DNA from 3 places in the Paenibacillus motobuensis genome. Region 2 is predicted to be linked to each of the others. Evidence: riboswitches for the same ligand, from Rfam matches in the RefSeq annotation. Region 2 holds a riboswitch; each other region holds the start of a gene.

Region 1 (6,992 bases), on a different contig from region 2:
TACGTCTGGGGCGGAGCAGGCGAAAGTAGGGATTCCGCACGACGGTCGCCAGTGCACAGCGGACGTATAACATAGATATTCTAATTTCAGGGGTTGTTCGACGTTGGAGTTGATCCGGAGGATTGAAGAACTTCGGTTGGAATTAAATAAACTCTCCACTCGCAAGCTGACCGACCGAAAAATCGTAATTCTGAGCCAGAAGCTTGACCAATTACTCAACGAGTACCACAAGAACAACAAGTAATGGATTCAGAGGAGCCGCCTAATGCGGCTCCTTTATCACTTCACCGCTATACTTTCTATTAAACTCATAAAAAAAGCTATCCCGCTAATCGTAAATTAGTCGGGATAGCCAATTTTATTCTCGGTCAAATCGCAGCAATCAGATACTAACTAATTAGAAGCGAGCTGCAAGGTCAGCTGCACGTTTGATACCGTCTTGAATAATCTCTTCCGCGCGATCCGGGAATTGATTGTGGCCTTCCACGATTACATTCTCGGTGTTCTTGATACCCCAGAATGCCAGCGTATTAGCTACATAATTCAAGGACATTTCCAAAGAAGCCATTGGTCCTTCGGAATATACACCGCCTCGAGCGTGCAACAATGCTACTTTCTTGCCGCCAACAAGGCCTACAGGGCCTTCTGGAGTATATTTGAAAGTCTTGCCTGCTTGGTTCAAATAGAACAAGTAAGTCAGAAGCTGTGCAGGAATGGTGAAGTTCCACAATGGGAACGCAAATACCACTTTGTCTGCGCTCAGGAATTGATCAAGATATGAGTTCGCAAGTTCTACGGCCTTCACTTCTTCTGGCGTTGCTTCGAATCCGTTAGCCAGTTTGTATCCTCCGTTAATCATATCGTTGTCATAGTACGGAAGGTTCGCTTCAAATACGTTCACTTCAGAAACTTCATCCCCGGGATGATTTTCCTTGTAGGACTGCAAGAAGCTTTCATACAATTTCACTGTTGCGGATTGCTCAACCGGACGGTTGTTAGCTTTGACAAATAATACTTTAGCCATTTTATGGTTCCTCCTGGTGAATTTACTATTTTCCTATCTACTAACTTTTTCTCTAGAGATATCGTTAACATAGTAAATTACCCAAGGTGATTTGTCAATTGCAGTTTCTAGAAAATTTTCTGTATCTTTTGTCACATCTTCATTATTTTACATTAAAGAACGTGAAATTACTTTCTCTCTATAGGTTTCTGCCGCTGACACCATATGTGACAAAGCTGCGACAGTTTCCTCCTGCCCTCTTGTCTTCAGTCCGCAATCGGGGTTAATCCAGAATAACTGTGGATCTAATACCTCCAGTGCCCGTTCGATCAGAGACAACATCTCTTCCTTAGAAGGAACTCTTGGACTATGAATATCATAGACGCCAAGACCAATGCCGAGCGGGTAAGTATGTTCTTCGAAGCTGCTGATCAGTTCTCCATGACTGCGTGATGTCTCGATCGAGATCACATCCGCATCCAGGGCCTGGATCGAATCGATGATGTCCTGGAATTCGCAGTAGCACATATGCGTATGAATCTGCGTCGTATCTTGCACTGAGCTTGTAGAAATCCGGAAAGCATTGACCGACCAGTCCAGATATTCCTGCCAGTCCTCCCGCTTCAGGGGCAGCCCTTCTCGAAGCGCAGGCTCATCCACCTGAATCATCTCGATCCCTGCTCTCTCCAGAGCCTCTACTTCCTCACGCAAGGCAAGGGCGATCTGATATGCAACATTCTTGCGAGGGATATCCGTCCGCACGAAGGACCAGTTCAATATGGTGATCGGTCCGGTCAGCATCCCTTTAACCGGCTTCTGTGTCAGCGATTGAGCATATTGTGTCTCCTTTACAGTCATAGGCTGACCGAATTCCACATCCCCGTAAATAATCGGCGGCTTCACGCAGCGCGTCCCATAGGACTGAACCCATCCACCACGTGTAAAAGCAAAGCCAGGCAGCTTCTCGCCGAAAAATTCAACCATATCCGTCCGTTCGAACTCTCCATGTACGAGCACATCCAATCCGATTTCTTCCTGAATTCGGATCCATTTATCAATTTCAGATTGAATGTATTGATCGTATTGCTCCGTGCTCCATTCGCCTTTGCGCCATTTCTGCCGTGCCGAGCGTACTTCCTTCGTCTGCGGGAAGCTGCCGATGGTCGTCGTCGGAAGCAATGGCAGCTTCCATTTCTGCTCCTGCTTCACTCTGCGTACTGCGAATTTGTTCTTCCGCTCCGAGGGCTGCTGCAACGCCTGCTCCACCCTACTGCGAACATTATGACGATTACGGACCGGAGCAGCAGATAATGCCTGAATGGACTGCTCATTCTCCGCAAATAGGGCAGGGATGGACGAGCTGCTGAACGATTCCTTAAGACTAGCGACTTCATCCAGTTTCTCTTCCGCAAAGGCCAGTGCATCCTTCAGAAGCGGTTCCAGCTCTGTCTCTCCTTGCAGGCTGACTGGTACATGCAATAAGCTGCACGATGGCTGCACGATAACCTTTTCCGCCTCTGGAGCTAGCTCTACGATCTCATCCAACAGCTGCTTGGCCGCTTTCAGGTCGCTGCGCCAAATGTTGCGTCCATCGATGACTCCTGCTCCGAGCACCTTGCCTGCCGGATAGCCAAATTCTCGCAGTGCCGAAAGATTGCCCTCTAGACCGTGTACAAAATCCAAGCCAATTCCTTGTACCGGCAGAGCAATCACCTGTTGATAACCGGACACTGCGGCGAAGTAGGTTTGCAGCATGATGGAGATTCCCGGTACTTCCTGAACAATCGTCTTATAAATCAAATTAAGTTGCTGGATATCCTCTGCGGTTAGCTCTATTACGAGAGCTGGTTCATCGATTTGTACCCAGGCTGCACCTTCTGCCGCAAGCTCACGCAGCACCTGAATATAGAGCGGCAGCAGCTTGTCGACCCAAACGTTGAACTCTCCCTCTCCATATCCTTTGGACAGTTTCAGGAACGTATACAAACCAAGTAATACGGGTCTGCCTTCCATTTGCAGAGCTTGCTTCGCTTCCCGGTACGCCTCTAGCGGATAATTTACAGTCAGCTTCGGCTCTCTGTCTCCAAGCTCAGGTACGATATAGTGGTAATTCGTATTGAACCACTTGGTCATCTCGCTGGCCGCAGCCTGTTTATTTCCTCTGGCAATAGCGTAATAGGTGTCTAGTGGTACTGGACCACCATCATACTCGAATCGTGCCGGGACTAATCCGAACATCACCGCCGTATCCAGCACATGATCATAATAGGTAAAATCACCGACTGGAATGACATCGATTCCTTTGCTTTGCTGCGTACGCAAATTGTCCAGGCGGATCGCAGTCAGTCGTTCCCGCAGGTCAGGCTCCGCGATTTGCCCTGCCCAATAAGCCTCAATTACTTTTTTCCACTCCCGATTCCGTCCAATTCTTGGGTAGCCCAGATTACCGCTTACGATTTTTCTCAATTCAATCAACCTCCATGAATAATGTTTGATGAGACACAAGTTCATAAATCCAGTCCAGTTAAATAAAAGAGGCCCCCTTTAAGCAATGCTAAAGAGAACCTCTGTATGGATTTACAATGGCAGTAATCTTTAACACCTCCCTATCTTCCGTAGGTAATGCAGTGTTGTCAGAATAGGCAGGTCTCCTGGCTCCAGATTCAACGTCTTCATGCTGCCTTCCCGATAGACTTGTATCAGTGGCAAGAATCGCAACGGACTCCTCTGTTACAGTGGCGGGACCGCGCCGGTATTGAACCGGACTTCCCTTTTAAGCTCCCAATCCATTAGACTGGAGCACCTATCCCCACAATATTAAATTGATAGGTAATTCAAAACTGGCCTTTTTGAATCTAATTCTTATTCTTTGTTATCATCTTACTATGTATCGGGGACAGTAGTCTTATCGGAATTTACTATAACTAGTTATAATTGTCCTGAACCGCCTTCTGCAGCATACCAATGCAGCGATCGAGATCGGCCTTCACCTGCTTCTTGTAGAGCTTAGCCTTGTCCCGTCCTTCTTCCGTAAAATGGTACAGTACGATCTCCTGAAAGTCGACGCTTGGATCATTTCCCTTCAGCTGCTTGGTCCGATATAGAACTCCTTCCTGCACCAACTCATGTAAAGCCCGGTAAATCTCGCTCAGCGGAGGCACATACCCGAACGGCTTGAATTCCTCCTTCATTTCCTCCAGCATCTGATAACCGTATCCACGACGCTGCTCCACCTTCGTAATCAGGTATAACTTAATGTAAGCCCGCTGGGCAATCATAAAAGCCATGGGCTGCCACCTCCCTTTTGTTTCCAGTATACCTAATATATGAATTTTTCACAATAGTTGATTTAATAACTCTTTTCAGATGATATTAACGTTGCTAGATCGTCGTAAGAGTAACAATCAAGATAAAAGTAACTAAGCAGCATGAATTTGATCTTACTATTATGAATTTTTCACATAGTGAAATTATACCACAAGAGATTGTTTGTTGTCCTTCCTTACTTTCAGCTTTTAGTACTAGATAACCGGTTGTGAAATAAGGAACTAGGAGTTTGGAAGCTTATACTCCCGTTGGAAAAATAGTAAAATCAAGTATGATTGTTACAGGTTAAAGAAGAATTTGATACTTATGATGAGTGGAAAGAAAATTACGATAAAGTGGTACGAGATATTAAAGATAAGCTCATCTATAGTTCCTATCGCGATTGGAGTGAAAAAATAATGACGTTTGAACCGGAGAATAAGCTCGAGGAAATTTTAATGACGGCAGCAACCGATCCCTCTGCCCGATATGATTTTTACAAGGAACTGGTGGGTTCCAATATTTACACCATTCAATACGGAAGTGAAACTGATACGAACGAAGGAGTATTAAAAGAAGGTTCATCGATTCAATTGTTAAATATTGAAATCAACCAGAAATTATATATACCGATCTTTACTTCATTACGCCGTCTACAAGAGGCCATTGATCAGGAGGTTAATTATTGTTCAATGAATGCCGTGGAATTCTTTCAATTAACTCGTGGTGCCGATGTATTTCTAAATCCGACTTCAAGCTATGGAAAAGAATTTACGGCAGCAGAAATAGAGTCCATTTTAGATGGATCCATTTTTGGCCCTTCCCAGGAATATGAAGTTCAGCAAGAGACAGAGGTTATGATCGGACAACCGGCCATTAAACCCAAAGAGCTCCTTGATGCGCTAAGCAAACTATTTGCAGATATGAAAGAAGTAAAGCTCGCCTATCATGCGCATTTCTTCAACCCACAAATGGATGAGAAATCACACACACTCATTGCTCTTGAAGTGAATGACAACATGAATGAGATTGTAGCCAAAGCAGGAATGGTGGTAAATTCCGTACACGTTCCTGACCCACCCGTCACATTTATTCAGTTGGATGGGTCATCAGGATTGGAAGATTACTTTAAGTCCAATGTTAAGCCTTTTTACAAAGGCTATGATTGAGCATAAGACAACCGCCTTGGTGAGTAAGGCGGTTGCACTGTGACGTGATACTTTGGTTAGATTGTAATTTTAGACAATGCCCAAAGCTTTCGTATGAATAGATGGTGACTTTATACATTTATTATTCTCGTATATAGCTTTGATTACTGATATTTCAACGATAATAGCACTTATTCTTTCGATTCTTTTATTGCAGTAAGACATCGCTTCTTTTAAATTCTCATCGTTTAATCTGTTTGCTATTGTACAGTGAGGTATCCAGTTATTAGGAAGATATTCAGACTCAGCATTCATTCGATATTTTTCAAAGAAACTGTGATGATTAGCATGGAACGTTAAAAATTCTTTGGAGGGAACAGGGGCAAGGAATAAAATCCCCGTGTTCAAAAAGGTCCCTATCGAGTTCATAGTGATTGAAAGTTGTTTTTTAGATTCATAAAAGCAGTCAAAATCGCTTATGAATTTCTCGATATCTACGTCAGAGCCATAACCTGCTATCGTAATATGAGGTCGTCTATCTTGTACTTCTTCTGCATATTTGGAAACTGCATTATCACTCAACTCTTTCCAAACCTGCTTTATATAGAGCTCTGTATCCTGGTCAAAATGAGCAACTACTCCGTACACCTCTATAACCTCCTCAATAACTATAACCCTTGCAATGAAGAGTATTCAACGGTACCATGAGCAATCCTGCCGTTTAACAAGTATAAGCAGAAAGCCGAAGTTTGGCGTTCGTGTCGGTCACTGCAAACAGGCATGATTTGACCAACATATTTTTCTTGTTCGAAGCCGTACTCTCGTATTCCTTGCTGTCTATGTAACGGAACCAAGCCAAATAATGTTGCAAGTATTTGGTTGCAACATTATTTGGCTTGGTCCATCCATTTCTTCAAACGACTGTGATATGAAACATTTGTTCGTAATTATCAAATATCAACAATAAGGTTTAACATAGCCTTTACAAAAAAAGAGTTCTTGGGCTGTTCTAGCGTTCCTATGCATGTTATATCCAACTCGGCGAATCTACAGACCCGCTCTAAATCCACCCTTGCTCCATGGCATAACGCGTCAATTGTACCCGATTCTCCAGATGCAGCTTGTGCATAATGTTCTTCAGATGGTTCTTCACCGTCTGATCGGAAATGTCGAGAGCCTTAGCAATCTCCCGGTTAGTCATCCCTCGGGCGACCAAGTCAAGTATTTCGCGTTCACGATTCGTAAGAGGATGGTGACTGGCCTGATTCGGTTTCTGTAATGAAAACTCCTGTAAAATACGTAAAGCCAGCTCACTTGTCATCGGTGCTTCCTCACTAGCCACTGCGCGAAGGTATTCAAGCCAAATACCCGGCTCAAGATTTTTCAGTAAATAGCCCTGCGCTCCCTGCTTCAAAGCCTCAAATAGATAAGCTACATTATCGGAGACGGTGACAAGCACAATTTTTACATAAGGAAACTTCAGCTTGATCTCTCTCGTCGTCGCAAGTCCGTCCTGACCTGGGAGATGAATGTCC
Region 2 (6,992 bases):
CTGGATGCATATCAATTCCATGTCCGTACTCGGTCCTAACCGCTTCTATGATCAAGGGGATGAACGCTTCCATCCGGACAATATTATCTGGGATGCAAGGGAGTCCAACATTATAGCCATCATTGACAAGCGGACAGGGAAAATCGTCTGGCGGCTTGGTCCGGATTATTCATCCCCCGAACTTAAAGGGTTAGGCTGGATCATCGGCCAGCATCATGCCCATCTGATTCCACGCGGATTACCCGGCGAAGGCAATCTACTGTTGTTCGACAATGGCGGTTGGGCCGGCTATGGAGCCCCTAATCCAGCTTCTCCTTACGGGGCGAAGAACGCCGTACGTGATCATTCCCGCGTCCTGGAGATTGATCCGGTAAGCTTGGAAATTATCTGGCAATATACGCCAACAGAGGCAGGATTCCAGGAGCCGCTTGATTCATATCGGTTCTACAGCCCATATATCAGCTCTGCGCAAGACTGCCCAACGGCAATACGCTAATTACGGAAGGCGCAGACGGACGAATTATAGAAGTCACACGGTCGCATGAATTGGTATGGGAATATATTTCACCTTATAAGAACACACGAAATGCCAATATGGTGTACCGGGCTTACCGTGTTCCGTACGAGTGGGTACCACAGCTTCCGCGACCGGAAGAGAAGGCGATTGCACCGCTTGATATCGCAGATTTCAGAGTGCCCGGAGCGGCGCCAAGAGGGGCTCATTCCATCGTTGAAGTCACTGGAACGATCTCCTATGGCGATGGGGCTGCCTGCGTAGCCCGAACCGACGAGAAGCCGAATATAGAATAGATGAGGAGGGAAGGGCTATGCGGTTATAACGAAATATAGGAACAGGTTTGATCTACAGCTTCATCCTGCTGCTCTTGCTCACCTTGCTCGCAGGCTGCGCTTCAAATCGTGGGGGAACGGCGGCAAAGGCGGATGCAGCCTCAGGAAAGAGCGGGGACGGGGTGGCTGTGAAACTGAATATTGCTGATATTTCAACAAATCCGGTGTTCCGGGTAGCAGTAAATCAAGGATTTCTTGAGAAGTATGGAATCAAAGCTGAGCTTGTTAACTTCGCAACACCTGCAGAAGGAATCAACTCATTGTTCATCAAGCAGGCGGATATCGGCTGGGGGGCGGATTATCCCATTCTGAACGCCGTAAGCAAGGGAGAATATACGATCATCGCTTCGACTGGCACTTCAACCGACAAGAATGCCGCTCAATGGAAGCTATTCGTACGTGATGAGATCCAGCAGCCCGAGCAATTAAAAGGTAAAACTTTAAGCTTTCTACGCGGCACTTTTATTTCTTATTTATGGGATGAGTATTTAGCGGAGCACGGGGTTGATATCAGGGAGACGGAGCTGGTGGGACAGGGCGGATCGGATGAATCCTATATCGCGCTAAAGAAGGGCGAGGTCGATGCGGTCTGGGTCAGTGGTTCAGCCATGACGCAAAAATTCTCTGAGTTGGAGGGAGTGCACCAGCTAACAGATATGTCACAGACCGAAGTGCGGATTGGCAGCCAGATTATTGTCCCGAATTCACTCATTATTCAACATCCGGATAAGGTGAAGGGGTTCCTGTTGGCACTTGATGAATCCTCCCGATATATCAAGGAGCATCCGGATGAGGTGGCCGATCTGCTATACAAAGAAGTGAAGCAGCCCAAGGAGTCGACGCTGAAGGATCTATCGGTGACGAACTGGGATGTGAACTTCACGCAACAGGCCTATGAGAGCCTGGAGAGGCAAAAGAAGTATATGGTCGAGAATGGCATCATTCAGCAGGACTTCAATCTGACGGATAAGATCGATTTGCAGTTTTTACGGGAGGCATTGCCGGATCGTGAAGCTTACACGCCTTAAGGAGGGATTTAAAAATGTCCGCAGCCAAGCCGATTCATACCATAACGATCGAGCGCCTGAACAAGAGCTATAATGAGGGCGGTATCGGAGAGCTTCATTACATTATCAAGGATGTAAATCTCGTCATTCGCGGCGGTGAGTTCTTCATTCTTCTGGGCCCGAGCGGATGCGGCAAATCTACACTGCTCAATATGATTGCCGGATTCATCTCCAAGACGGAAGGAAGCCTGCGGGTCGGGGGCAAGGATATTCACAAGCCGGACCGCGACCGCGCGGTTGTGTTCCAACAGGCAGATTCTTCGCTGTTCCCATGGTTAACCGTGCGGCAGAACATCGAATTTGGCCTGAAGATGAAGAAGGTGCCGCCGCAGAAGCGCCGGGAAATTAGTGATTACTATACCGGACTTGTAGGATTGAGCGGTCACAGTGACAAGTTCCCAAAGGAGCTGTCGGGGGGGATGAAGCAGCGGGTCCAGTTGGCCCGCGTACTCGCTAATGATCCTGAGATTCTGCTCATGGATGAGCCCTTTGGTGCGCTTGATGCGATGACCCGCCGTACGATGCAGAAGGAACTCGTCCGTATCTGGCAGCAGACGAACAAGACGATCGTGTTCGTGACCCATGATATTCAGGAAGCGATTCTGCTTGGCGGTAGGATCGGCATCATGTCGCCAGGACCCTCCTCGCACATATCGCAGATTTACGAAATTCCGCTCTCTTACCCGCGCGATGTGGCCGCTGCCGAATTTTATGAATATTACAATCTGATTCAGTCGCATTTCGAGGAATAGGAGTGGAGATATGCGCAAATGGAGAAATAAAGGCATTAGCCTCCTGCTGATCTGGATTTTCGCTCTGGCGGCCTGGGAAGCGGGTTCGCTGCTGTATGGCTCGGAGGTGATCCCCGGTCCGCTCGATACTGCAGCTGGGGCCCGGGAGCTGCTGCAGGATGGATCACTTCTACAATATATCGGTATCAGCTTCTACCGGGTATTCACCGGCTGGGCGCTGGGCAGTCTCATCGCTATTCCATTAGGGTTGCTCATCGGCAAGGTCGCAGCAATCCGCTCCTTTGCAGAGCCGTTGCTCAACTTTATCCGATTCATTCCGCCGATCGCTTTTATTACCTTGTTCCTCGTCTGGTTCGGGATCGGCGAGCAGTCCAAGATCGCTCTGATTTTATATGCAACTCTGTTTATCGTCATTATGAACACCTTGACTGGAGTGTTAGCCGTCGAAGAGGATAAGATCCGTGCGGCCCGCAGTATGGGGGCTTCCGAATGGCAGATCGTCCGTTATGTCATCATTCCGGCAACCGCGCCGTATATGTTCACCGGGGTACGCCTGGCCATGGGAACCTCCTATATGGCGATTGTTGGGGCGGAGATGATTGCATCCAATGAAGGCGTAGGCTTCCTAATCTGGAACTCACGCTTGTTCTTCCGGACTGACTGGATATTCGTCGGCTTGATTAGCCTTGGCCTGATGGGTTTTATTACCGACCGCCTGTTTGGCCTGTTCGGCCGCAAAGTGCTGGGGCGTTATGGCGTAATCAGCTCAGCGCCTGTGCGACGATAGACAAATATTTGAAGAAGAGACCTCGTAGCTTTACGTTATGAGGTCTCTTGACCCTATTAAATTGTAACGGAAATGGGTTCCTCTATTTGCTGTTTAGACCGTCTTTTCTTTTTGCGGGGAAAAGGGGTATGATGGTGCTCTGAGGAATTCAATTCGCCAAAAGAGGAATGAGAGATTTGAAGCAGCAAACGGAGAGTTCCAGCCGCCGCTATATTTACCCTTTTGCCTGCCATGAGACGGAACGTGATCTGTGCAGGATGGAGCTGCAGGCACTATTCGGATATACCATTGATCCTGTTGGACCGTATCCATTCGTGGATACACCCATCCGGATCGATCCGAGTCGCAGCCCTTATCTATCGCTGAGGATGGATGTATTGATCAGCGAGGTTTCTTGGGAGGAACTGCTGCGGCAGGCTGCCGAGCTGGAACTTAATGATAGAACATTCAAAGTAAAATATATCAAAAATGGCGATCCACGTAGCTATGATGAGCAGCGACAAATCGAGCGTCAAGTCGGGGCCCTTATTCACGGCAAGGCGGAAATGCGCACACCTGAGCTAATCTATGGATTGCTATCTCACAACGGGCGCTGGACACTGGGAATCTGCTATCAAGCACAATCGGTCTGGCTGGAGCATAAGCATAAGCCGCAAAACTACTCGACTGGACTGAGCACCACCGTTGCACGTGCGTTAGTTAATCTTGCAGCACCTAGGCCGGACGGACTTCGCATGATAGATCCCTGCTGTGGCATGGGAAATGTACTGATTGAAGCATTGTCGATGGGGATCGACATCGCCGGCCGAGATATTAATCCGCTCGCGATAAAAGGAGCGCGTGTGAATTTGCACCATTTTGGCTATGATTCGATAGACTTGGTAGAGATCGGTGATATGAACGATATAGATGAGCATTATGACGCCGCTGTTCTTGATATGCCTTATAATCTCTGTTCGGTGCTTCCGCGAGATGAAAGGATTAGAATGCTCACTAGTCTGAAGCGGATTAGCATCCGGTCGGTTATCGTCTCTTCAGAGCCACTTGAGGAGGAGATTCGCGAGGTCGGTCTTATGATCATGGATCAAGGAAAAATCCATAAAGGTTCCTTTATCCGCAATGTGTGGCTGTGCAGGAGCGAGTGAACAGGGTAAGACTATCTTATTGCAGTATTGCAGCAGTAGATAACGGTGAATGAACGGTTTTGGATATTGTGTTCAATCTCCTTTTCACCTATAATCCAATAGAGAAGATAGCCTTGCTATAAGCTAATCCATTAAATAAATACTTGCTGGTCCTGAGTTGGCGCGAATACGCCATGCGCTCGGGTGAAAAGGGAAGCCGGTGTGAGTCCGGCGCGGTCCCGCCACTGTAAACAGGGACGAAGTCCAATTTGCCACTGTCAACTGTCAGGTTGATGGGAAGGCGGGCTTCAAGTCATAACCTGTAAGTCAGGAGACCTGCCGCGAGTATATGAGACGGTCCTTCGAGGAAAGGATAACGTTCTGCTAAGCTAAGATTGCCCATCTGTATGGAGACTCCATGCTCTGTTTGGATCAGGCATAACTTTGTAGACGTAACCCATCCCATACGGATTGGGTTTTCTTTATTTTATCGGGACTCAAAGCACAAGCAATGGCGTACAAGAACTTATTCAAAAGGAGAGGGAAAACTTGAAGAACTGGAGAAAAATATGGGCGGCTGCGCTGCTGACGCTCGTAATTATGGTCGTTGCAGGGTGTGGCGCCAATAATTCAACGAATAATGCCACGAACGGGGCGGCAAATCATAGTACGAATCAGGCTGCTGAGCAGAGCAGCAATAGCGGAAATGCAGGAGAAGCACAGCATACAGCTTACCCGCTTACTGTAAAGGATGATTTCGGTACGGAGGTTACATTTGATGCAGCTCCGCAGAAGATTGTCTCCTTGTCACCATCGGAGACGGAAGGCTTGTTCGCGATCGGGCTGGACGAGCAGATTGTCGGCGTCTCGGATAATGATGATTATCCGGAAGCAGCGCTGTCCAAGCCGAAGATGGGCGGCTTCCAAGTTAATGTAGAATCCGTTGTAGCGGCTGAGCCGGATCTTGTCGTTGTTACAGGGACGATGATCAAGGAAGAGACGATCAAGAGCTTGACCGATCTCGGGATTAAAGTATTTAAATCCAATCCGAAGACAGTGACTGACGTAATGGACCATATTAAGATGATTGGACAAATTACGGATCACCAGGCTGAGGCGGAGCAAGTTGTGAAGCAGATGCAGGATGAGCTGAATCAAGTAACTGAAGCCGTTAAATCGGTTAAAGAGGAAGATAAGAAAGAGGTATATATCGAGTTCTCGCCAGGCTGGACGGTTGGTAAGGGCGAGTTCATGGACGAGATGATCACACTTGCCGGAGGCACTAACGTAGCTTCCGATATAGAAGGTTGGAGTCAAATTAACGAAGAGAATATTATTAAGGCAAATCCTGATGTTATTCTGTATGCCAAGAGCGTCATTGAAAATGACAAGACCTTGGCCGAGATTATAAAAGAACGCAGCGGTTGGGATCAAATTACGGCGGTGAAGAATGATCAGGTTATTGGACTGGATGACAATTTGCTCAGCCGTCCGGGACCGCGCGTAACCCAAGGACTGATTGAAGTAGCCAAAGCAATCTATCCGGAATTGATGCAGCCATGAGGAAGAAGCTGGCCGGATACGGAATCATAGGTCTTGCTTTGCTCGCAATCACCGTCTTGATCTGTATCGGGGTAGGCTCAGTATATTTGCCTGCCGGAGAGATTATCGCCATTCTTGCGCATCATATTCCGTGGATTGGCGATCATATCACTCCGGATTGGAGCATGGCTTCTGAACAGATTGTGATGAAGGTTCGCCTTCCGCGAGTGATGCTTGGCCTGCTGGTCGGTGCTTCGCTTGCGGCAGCGGGCTCTGCTTTCCAGGGAGTGCTGCGCAATCCGCTCTCCGATCCATTCACCCTTGGCGTGTCATCGGGTTCAGCGCTAGGGGCCGCAGTACTGATCTTCCTTGGCTGGCAGTACTCCGTGATCGGAGTGTTCACACTGCCGGCTATCGCATTTTTAACGGGTTCATTAACGTTGTGGATCGTAATGTGGCTGGCCCGGGAGAACGGGAAAATACCGATCGAAAATTTAATTCTATCGGGAGTCGTGATGCAGTCCTTCCTGGGGGCGGTTGTATCTTTTCTGACAGCAATGTCGAAGAAGACGGTGAATGAAATTTTATATTGGACGATGGGGTCCTTAAGCTTGAGAGGATGGTCGTATACGGCCATCCTGTTGCCATATTTGGCGCTGGGGATTATTTACCTCTGGAGCCGGGCCAGGACGCTGAATTTGCTCGCACTGGGAGAGCGGCAAGCAACCCATACGGGACTCAATGTGGAATTCACCAAATTATCAGTGTTATTCGTGGCCACGCTGCTCACGGCAGCGGCCGTCTCGGTATCCGGGGTGATTGGATTTGTTGGTTTGGTGGTACCGCATATTGTTCGCCTTATTACGGGTCC
Region 3 (6,992 bases), on a different contig from region 2:
CTGCCCGGTTCGCCTACTAGGATCGTCTTCCCCTCCACGGTTAACGGAGCCCCGACCGCAGCAGCCATCGCTCTAACTGGTGCATAGACAACCCCACCTAGCACGACACCCTCCGATACCAAGGTGCCATCTTTTTTGTGGATGTTATAAATCCCCGTTTTTACATTCATTCGAGACTTAATGGAGCTGGAGAGAACAAATGCAATTCCGAAGAGGAATACTCCAACCATAACCCCAGCTATAAACTTCTTCATTTCTAACCTCCTAGAAAAATACTCCTTATATTACTAAGCGCCTATAGAGCAGCAGCGAATTTCCATAGAGTCTATACATAAGATATAGTGAATATCTCTTGGAACCAGGAGTCAATTCATTATAAAAAGCCCCCTACGGTTTACTGTAGGAGGCTTCTTCATTTATACCATATCCCGTTTTCTGACCATTGTGGGTAGCGCTAACGCCTGCCTTACCGATTCATTTAACGTTGATATTACCTTGTTATTTAAAAGATGCTGATGAGAGGATTCGAACCACCGACCTACGCATTACAAGTGCGTTACTGTAGTGATTCATAAGTCTCAAAAGGTATTGGAAGCCTATAAAATATAGTATATCAAGCTCAAGATAATCACAAGGTTTTAAAGATATTTCCCCCCTAGAAATTTGGAACTACGATCCCGCTTAACGCTATAGCAAAAGTTATTTTATAAGAAAGATCTCATCAATCGCTTAAGTCACATTAGTCCATACAATGGAACCTCTTCAATAAAAGTCACATTAGATACGTATTCTCATGTACTTCCTAACCTACAACAGACAGTTCTAAAAGAACTCGGAAGTTCCATTACAATTGGATACTCCCCCACTTAGCTGACTGAAGTGGGGGAGTATTCAATTTGCTGTCTAGCTACAGGAAAAAGCAAACCGGTTCCCTTTTGATAATAGGCGTGTTTTAAATCGCGATTTCACTTATAGTACCTTTGTTTGAAGGCTATTTGAAGCAAAATAAGTGTATGCATATTATTGGGGTAAGCAAGCATCAATTTCGGCAGTAATTATTAGTGATGAATCATTATAAACTTTTGAACTTGCATTAGAAATATGATAATCATGTTCTTTATTATTGTAAATATCGTAAACGAGCTCGATGTGTGCTACAGCTTGAATGACTGGAGCGATGGTTGTTGCAATTTCAGTTACAAGCCAATCTAGAGCACTTGAAAGTAAACCATCTAAACGGTTGTTTAGTGAGGTATCAAGCTCCACCTTAATATCCTTTCTGTCAATAATAACTTTAGGCTCCAAAACAATACTCGTGATATCCTTTTCCGGGAAGTTAGATAACACAGATACTTTCCATGTGGTCATTACATTCTTGAACGATAGATGCAGTGAAGCACTATCTTTAATGCTCAAAAATTCGACACCCCATCTTTTCAACCTTATTCCCAATGTTATACCTCCCCCCCCTTTTACAGTAACCTCAGCCTCGAGTTGATCATTATTTAGTTCTAATCGGTTAAGCTGTGTTGTGTAATATGCTTTAACGGTATAATACATGCCCCCACCTTTGGTACGGCTTTTGCTATCCCCAGAATTTCGATGTGGACCGGCAAGTACATTTAGCGAATCCTCGCTGAAAGCTAACGAGAAGTAGCGTCTTTTATCCGATTGGGAGCTATTGTTTAGGGACAACAAAGAGATAACGTCATCTCTACATACACATTTCGGAGGTAAATTGTGAGACACCACGGAGAAAACCAAAAAAAGGTAACCAACTTCTAATTTGTCGTCAGTTGTGATGACCTCAACGGGTTTGTAAGAAAATCCTCGAAAAATAAATTCATATTCATTTACTTGATTCCATGATTGTGGCATGGGCGAATCCATTATTAGTGAGTCTAAATAATAAGCAAAGATAGGGCCTGAGCCATTAATTAATTCATTAATAGCACTCTCAATGAAATCAATTAATTTCTCCTCTGAGCCTAAAATTGGGATAGCTATCGCAGGGTAAATGATATGCGTACTGCTCTTCCCCTCCGGTTCTGCATTTTCAAATTCGAGCTGTAAACTTTGAGCAACATCCGCATCAAATGTTTTGACTGAGGGTTGAGCAAAAATCTTTAGATTTATTCTGGTTCTGCTTAACCTAAGAGGGCAATTGTCTTTTTCTGTATATAAATCTAGAAATAGGGGTAGCTTAATGCCAATTTTTTTAATCGATGCGTCAGCAAAGACCCTAGTTTCTTCCAAATGAGAAGGTGTTATACCGAAAGATAAATCGGGGAATCCAGAAATTAAGTAACGTGTACCTATTCGATTATGTAATGACAGAGCCAAACCATCCAGAAGTGTATATTCGCTAAAACCGGCAATTGCTAATGCAGGCCAAGAAAGTGACTTAATTAAATCGTTTGTTACATCAGTTAAATTAGTCGAAACGAAATTATTTACTGCTTCGGATCTACCTAAGTCCCCAAGATTCTCAACATTCTCAGGATGGAGTAAGGAGTCGGGTATTAAATCTTGAGATAAAATGACAAGCAACCGCTTATCTGTGGATATTCTATGTTGTTTTAAAGATCCCGTATTACGCTGCAGATTTACGTGCTTAAGAACTCGAACGTCTTTTTTGCCCCAGATTAAAACCTCTTTGTCATCGCGACTTACTGTTAAAACAGTATCATTGTTTGGAGTAAAGATTTTAACCCCATATTGACTAGCTATGCAGCCTTCAAATGTTTTTCCGATCTGAGATCCATCGGTAATTGAGTAACTCATTATACTACATTGCATCTCACTAATCGGAATACAACCAACGCTTTGATATTTAGTAAATGCTGAGATAAATTCAAGTCCTGATGGACTGAACGCCAAGTCAGCAACTTTGGAATCGCATTTTTGTTCCAATAAAGCCCTTCCGTCTTCTACATTTGCAATCTTTATATATTCATTTTTATTATAAATAATTTTTGAACCATCTTCTGATAATGAGGGGTACCGTATTTCATGGTAGATTGGACCTGTAACTCCAGTAAGAGGATTTAAAATTAACATGTCACCGTCGTCAGAAAGACTTCCGGATTCTACATAAAATAAGAGAATCTTTGGGTCTTTTCCTAAACTGAATTCTATCTTTTGCAGCTCCTTATTTCTTTTATCACCTTTATATACGTCCCAGTTGGTGCTGGTTGTTGAGCCTGAAGTGATATCCCATAATTGCACACCATCTATAGTTCCAATTGCGACTATATTCTGGTTTTCTGGATGAAATGCTATCGCCTCGGCCTTAACATTAATCTTACTAATTATACCTCCATTTAGATTATAAACTTGAACATAATTATCGTAGCATCCGACAATTACACCATCATTGTTCACTGCTATATCTTTTAAAAAGGTAAAATTGTCAGCTTCAAACTTAAAATTTGATGCAATCCGCCCCGTCTCAGTTTCAATTACACTTACTTCATGTATAGAATTGAACACGCTCGATACCTCCACTTTTTGTATTATTACAGTGTTTGTGTTTGTTTTGAAAATATACAGTTTACATCATGAAATTTAATGTGAACGATCGATCGCACTATTTGATAATACTGTGTCCTTCTTAGAAACGGTTCTAAAAGAACTCGGAAGTTCCATTGTAGGGAGTAAACAAACAAGAAAATGAAGGTAAAAAATATAATGAAGCGAAGCTTTAAAGGGGACAAGGTTAGAAAAATGTTAGAAGGTTCGCCTTTTACACAAAAAGGCACGGCCCCGGATAACTTCGGGAGCCGCGCCACGCTTGAATAAATAAGGATGCTGATGAGAGGATTCGAACCACCGACCTACGCATTACGAGTGCGTTGCTCTACCTACTGAGCTACATCAGCATAATTTCTTTTAAATCAGAAACAAAAAATATTATACCGCTTTTTCGCGAAAATGCAACCGCCAAAGTCTGGTAATTGGTCAAAGCTTCTCGCGAACGGAGCGCAGCTTCTGCTCTGAGGAGCTCTCTTTATCACGGCGGTCATCGATTTTGATCGAGGTCGATACACGCATCGCTCCAGATTGGAATGGAGCTTCATGAATGGCCCGGATCGCAGCAAAGATATCTTCAAGCCGCCCCTCAATAATCGTGCTCATGGAGGTCAGTGTATATTGAATGCCAGTTTGCTTCTCCAAGACGCGCTGCAGCTCGGCTACATATGAACTGAGACTGGTGCTTCCTGTTCCTACCGGAATAACCGTTACTTCAGCTATTGCCATCATAATTCCTCCCTATCCCTTCGATTGTTACTTCTATTGTAACCACAACACCAGGTGAAGTTCAAACTCTGAATCACTTGAGTTCCTCAGTTAATTCTAACGAAACTACAGAACGTTATTACTATGAAATCAAGAGCAAATTGAATCTAACGAAACTGCATATCGTTATTTGCTCTGAAACTAGGCTGAAGTGCTTTATTTTAGTTGAATAGCGATACCCTTCGTTAGAATTCTCGGAAGCTCTTTTTCATCCAAATAACGATATCACGTTTCGTTAGAGATGGTTTACTAGTCGTCAGCCGAATCTCCCCTTACTCTCCGATCGCTAACCGATTTAAGCATCTGTGTGGTCCATAAAAGTTCACATTTTTTTTCGGCCCCGACTCGCCGCATTACGTCTGCTTTCTACTGTTTTTCAGTTAATTTTCACTCGTCAATCCCCCTTATGACCTGTTTACAAACACAATATATTGGGCTATGATCAATTCCAGACAACCAAATATAGTATGAACAGGTGGTTCGGAGCATTTTATACTACCGGATCTTAAAAGGGAAGCGCGGTGTAAATCCGCTGCGGTCCCGCCACTGTGACCGGAAGCTTGAGAGGCTTAACAACCTCTATAAGTGAGTGTTCAAAAAAGGTCGGTTTTCAGGATTGACTTCAAGATCAAAAGCGGACTTTTTGAACAATCTCTATAGCGATTCGTCGGCATCATGCCACTGCAGGGTAAGCGATCCTGTGGGAAGGCGCCGCTGAATGACCCGGAAGCCAGGAGACCTGCCTGTTTCAATGACACCGCTAATGACCTGCGAGGAATCAGGCAGGTGTCCGCTTGCAGCTTTTACATACTATTTCAGTACACACTATCCGAACACAGGAGTACTGTGTTTGATTGAGCGCAATCGGGCATTTTCGACCTTTTGGCAGGTTGGAAATGCTTTTTATATGTCTAGAATGTCTAGTAATTAGAGGGGAGCACTTAGTTATGGCTTTATTAAATCGATTTTATACGGATCAGGAGCAAATGCTGGATGAGGTGATTCATTTAGGGGAAGAAATCGTTGCCAGCTCCAACCTTGATGTACTGCGCGAGAATGCAAACCTGAACGGCGAGAGCTTCTCCGGCAAAATGAGCAAATTCGGCAGTGAGTATGCCAAATGGTATGCGAATCACTTTGTGATGCCTAACCATCTGGTACAAGCTATTCAAGATAATATCGTCTATGTACATGACCTGGATCAATATGCCATCGGTACGACGAACTGCATCTTCATTCCATTTGATAAACTGCTCGCCGGTGGCTTCAACACCGGCAATGGCAGCGTCCGTCCTCCTAATTCGATCATGACGGCCATGGCGCTGGTGGCGATCATTTTTCAATCCCAGCAAAATGCCCAGTACGGCGGCGTCTCCGCCAATAAGCTGGATTACGATCTGGCCCCTTATGTAAGCAAATCGTTCGTGAAGTACTTCCGTAAAGGGCTTGGCTACTTCGAAGAAGGAGACGATGCGGCGGACTTGGGTGAGATCTCCATGGGACGTAGCGACCTTCAGGAGCAATATCCAAGAACTTTTAAATATGCCTCCAAGGAGACCGAATCAGAAACTTTACAGGCTGCTGAGAGCCTGATTCATAACTTGAATACGATGTCGAGCCGGGCCGGCGGGCAAATCCCGTTCACCAGCATCAACTATGGCACTTGCACATCTCCAGAGGGACAATTGGTCATCCAATCCCTGCTAAAGGCAACGATGCGCGGTCTGGGCAGCGGTGAGACACCCGTCTTCCCGATTCAAATCTTCAAATGCAAGCAAGGCGTCAACCAGGAGAAGAATGATCCGAACTACCATCTATTCCTGATGGCTGCAGAGTGCTCAGTCAAACGGTTGTATCCAAACTTCGCTAACCTGGATGCGCCTTTGAACCTGCAATACTATGATCCGGCTAATCCGGATACGGAATTCGCAACCATGGGATGTCGTACTCGCGTATTAAGCGATCGCTTTGGACGCAATCATCTGTCCGGTAAAGGCAATCTGTCCTTTAATACGATTAACCTCGTCAAGCTCGGACTAGAGCACGGTATCGCGCTAGGACGGCGCAAAGAAGCCGATGAGCGTGGCTTCTACCGCGAACTGAAACATTATATGGACATTGCAACTGACGGCTTACTGCACCGCTTCGAGATTCAGTCCCGTCAGAAGGCTAAAGCTTCCGACTTCATGATGCGTGAAGGCGTCTGGGAAGGCGGCGAACAGCTTGCCCCTGACGATCAGGTTGGAGACCTGCTCAAGCATGGCAGCCTGTCTATCGGATTCATCGGGTTGGCGGAATGCATGAAAGCACTGTACGGCAAACACCATGGAGAAGATGGGGAAGTATATCGCAAGGCTTATGACCTGATCTCTTATATGCGTAAATATTGCGACGAGCAGAGTGAGCGCCACAATCTGAATATTACTCTGTTCGCAACGCCTGCCGAAGGGCTGTCCGGCAAATTCACCAAGCGTGACCGTGCTGTATACGGCAAAGTGTCTGAAATCGTAGACCGCGAATACTATACCAATTCATTCCATATTCCGGTGTACTATACCATAAGTGCAGCGAAGAAGATTGAGTTAGAAGCACCGTTCCATGATCTTTGCAACGCAGGCGCAATATCTTATATCGAGCTAGATGGAAATGCCCGCAACAATCCGGCTGCATTCATCAACATTGTAAAATTTGCG

The links. Region 2 has a riboswitch for cobalamin ahead of ABD014_RS06695 (ABC transporter substrate-binding protein). Riboswitches for the same ligand answer to the same signal wherever they lie in the genome.
Region 1: linked by a shared signal. The riboswitch ahead of metE (5-methyltetrahydropteroyltriglutamate--homocysteine S-methyltransferase) and the one ahead of ABD014_RS06695 (ABC transporter substrate-binding protein) in region 2 are both predicted to bind cobalamin.
Region 3: linked by a shared signal. The riboswitch ahead of ABD014_RS00770 (anaerobic ribonucleoside triphosphate reductase) and the one ahead of ABD014_RS06695 (ABC transporter substrate-binding protein) in region 2 are both predicted to bind cobalamin.

Annotation. Positions count from the first base shown of each region.
Region 1 covers NZ_BAAACX010000009.1:588,939-595,930, forward strand. Annotated here, with positions in the region: gene ABD014_RS13285 (aspartyl-phosphate phosphatase Spo0E family protein) at 110-244, shown strand; gene ABD014_RS13290 (FMN-dependent NADH-azoreductase) at 398-1,024, opposite strand; gene metE (5-methyltetrahydropteroyltriglutamate--homocysteine S-methyltransferase) at 1,172-3,469, opposite strand; cobalamin riboswitch at 3,628-3,825, opposite strand; gene ABD014_RS13300 (replication termination protein) at 3,928-4,290, opposite strand; gene ABD014_RS13305 (enhanced serine sensitivity protein SseB C-terminal domain-containing protein) at 4,606-5,478, shown strand; gene ABD014_RS13310 (2'-5' RNA ligase family protein) at 5,548-6,105, opposite strand; gene ABD014_RS13315 (response regulator) at 6,518-6,992, opposite strand, start outside.
Region 2 covers NZ_BAAACX010000007.1:330,322-337,313, forward strand. Annotated here, with positions in the region: partial or broken gene ABD014_RS06670 (aryl-sulfate sulfotransferase) at 1-810, shown strand, start outside; gene ABD014_RS06675 (ABC transporter substrate-binding protein) at 858-1,877, shown strand; gene ABD014_RS06680 (ABC transporter ATP-binding protein) at 1,892-2,668, shown strand; gene ABD014_RS06685 (ABC transporter permease) at 2,679-3,455, shown strand; gene ABD014_RS06690 (TRM11 family SAM-dependent methyltransferase) at 3,623-4,600, shown strand; cobalamin riboswitch at 4,730-4,937, shown strand; gene ABD014_RS06695 (ABC transporter substrate-binding protein) at 5,129-6,142, shown strand; gene ABD014_RS06700 (FecCD family ABC transporter permease) at 6,139-6,992, shown strand, end outside.
Region 3 covers NZ_BAAACX010000002.1:160,270-167,261, forward strand. Annotated here, with positions in the region: gene ABD014_RS00750 (hypothetical protein) at 1-254, opposite strand, end outside; gene ABD014_RS00755 (WD40 repeat domain-containing protein) at 1,021-3,492, opposite strand; tRNA gene ABD014_RS00760 (tRNA-Thr) at 3,809-3,881, opposite strand; gene ABD014_RS00765 (MTH1187 family thiamine-binding protein) at 3,961-4,260, opposite strand; cobalamin riboswitch at 4,756-5,060, shown strand; gene ABD014_RS00770 (anaerobic ribonucleoside triphosphate reductase) at 5,247-6,992, shown strand, end outside.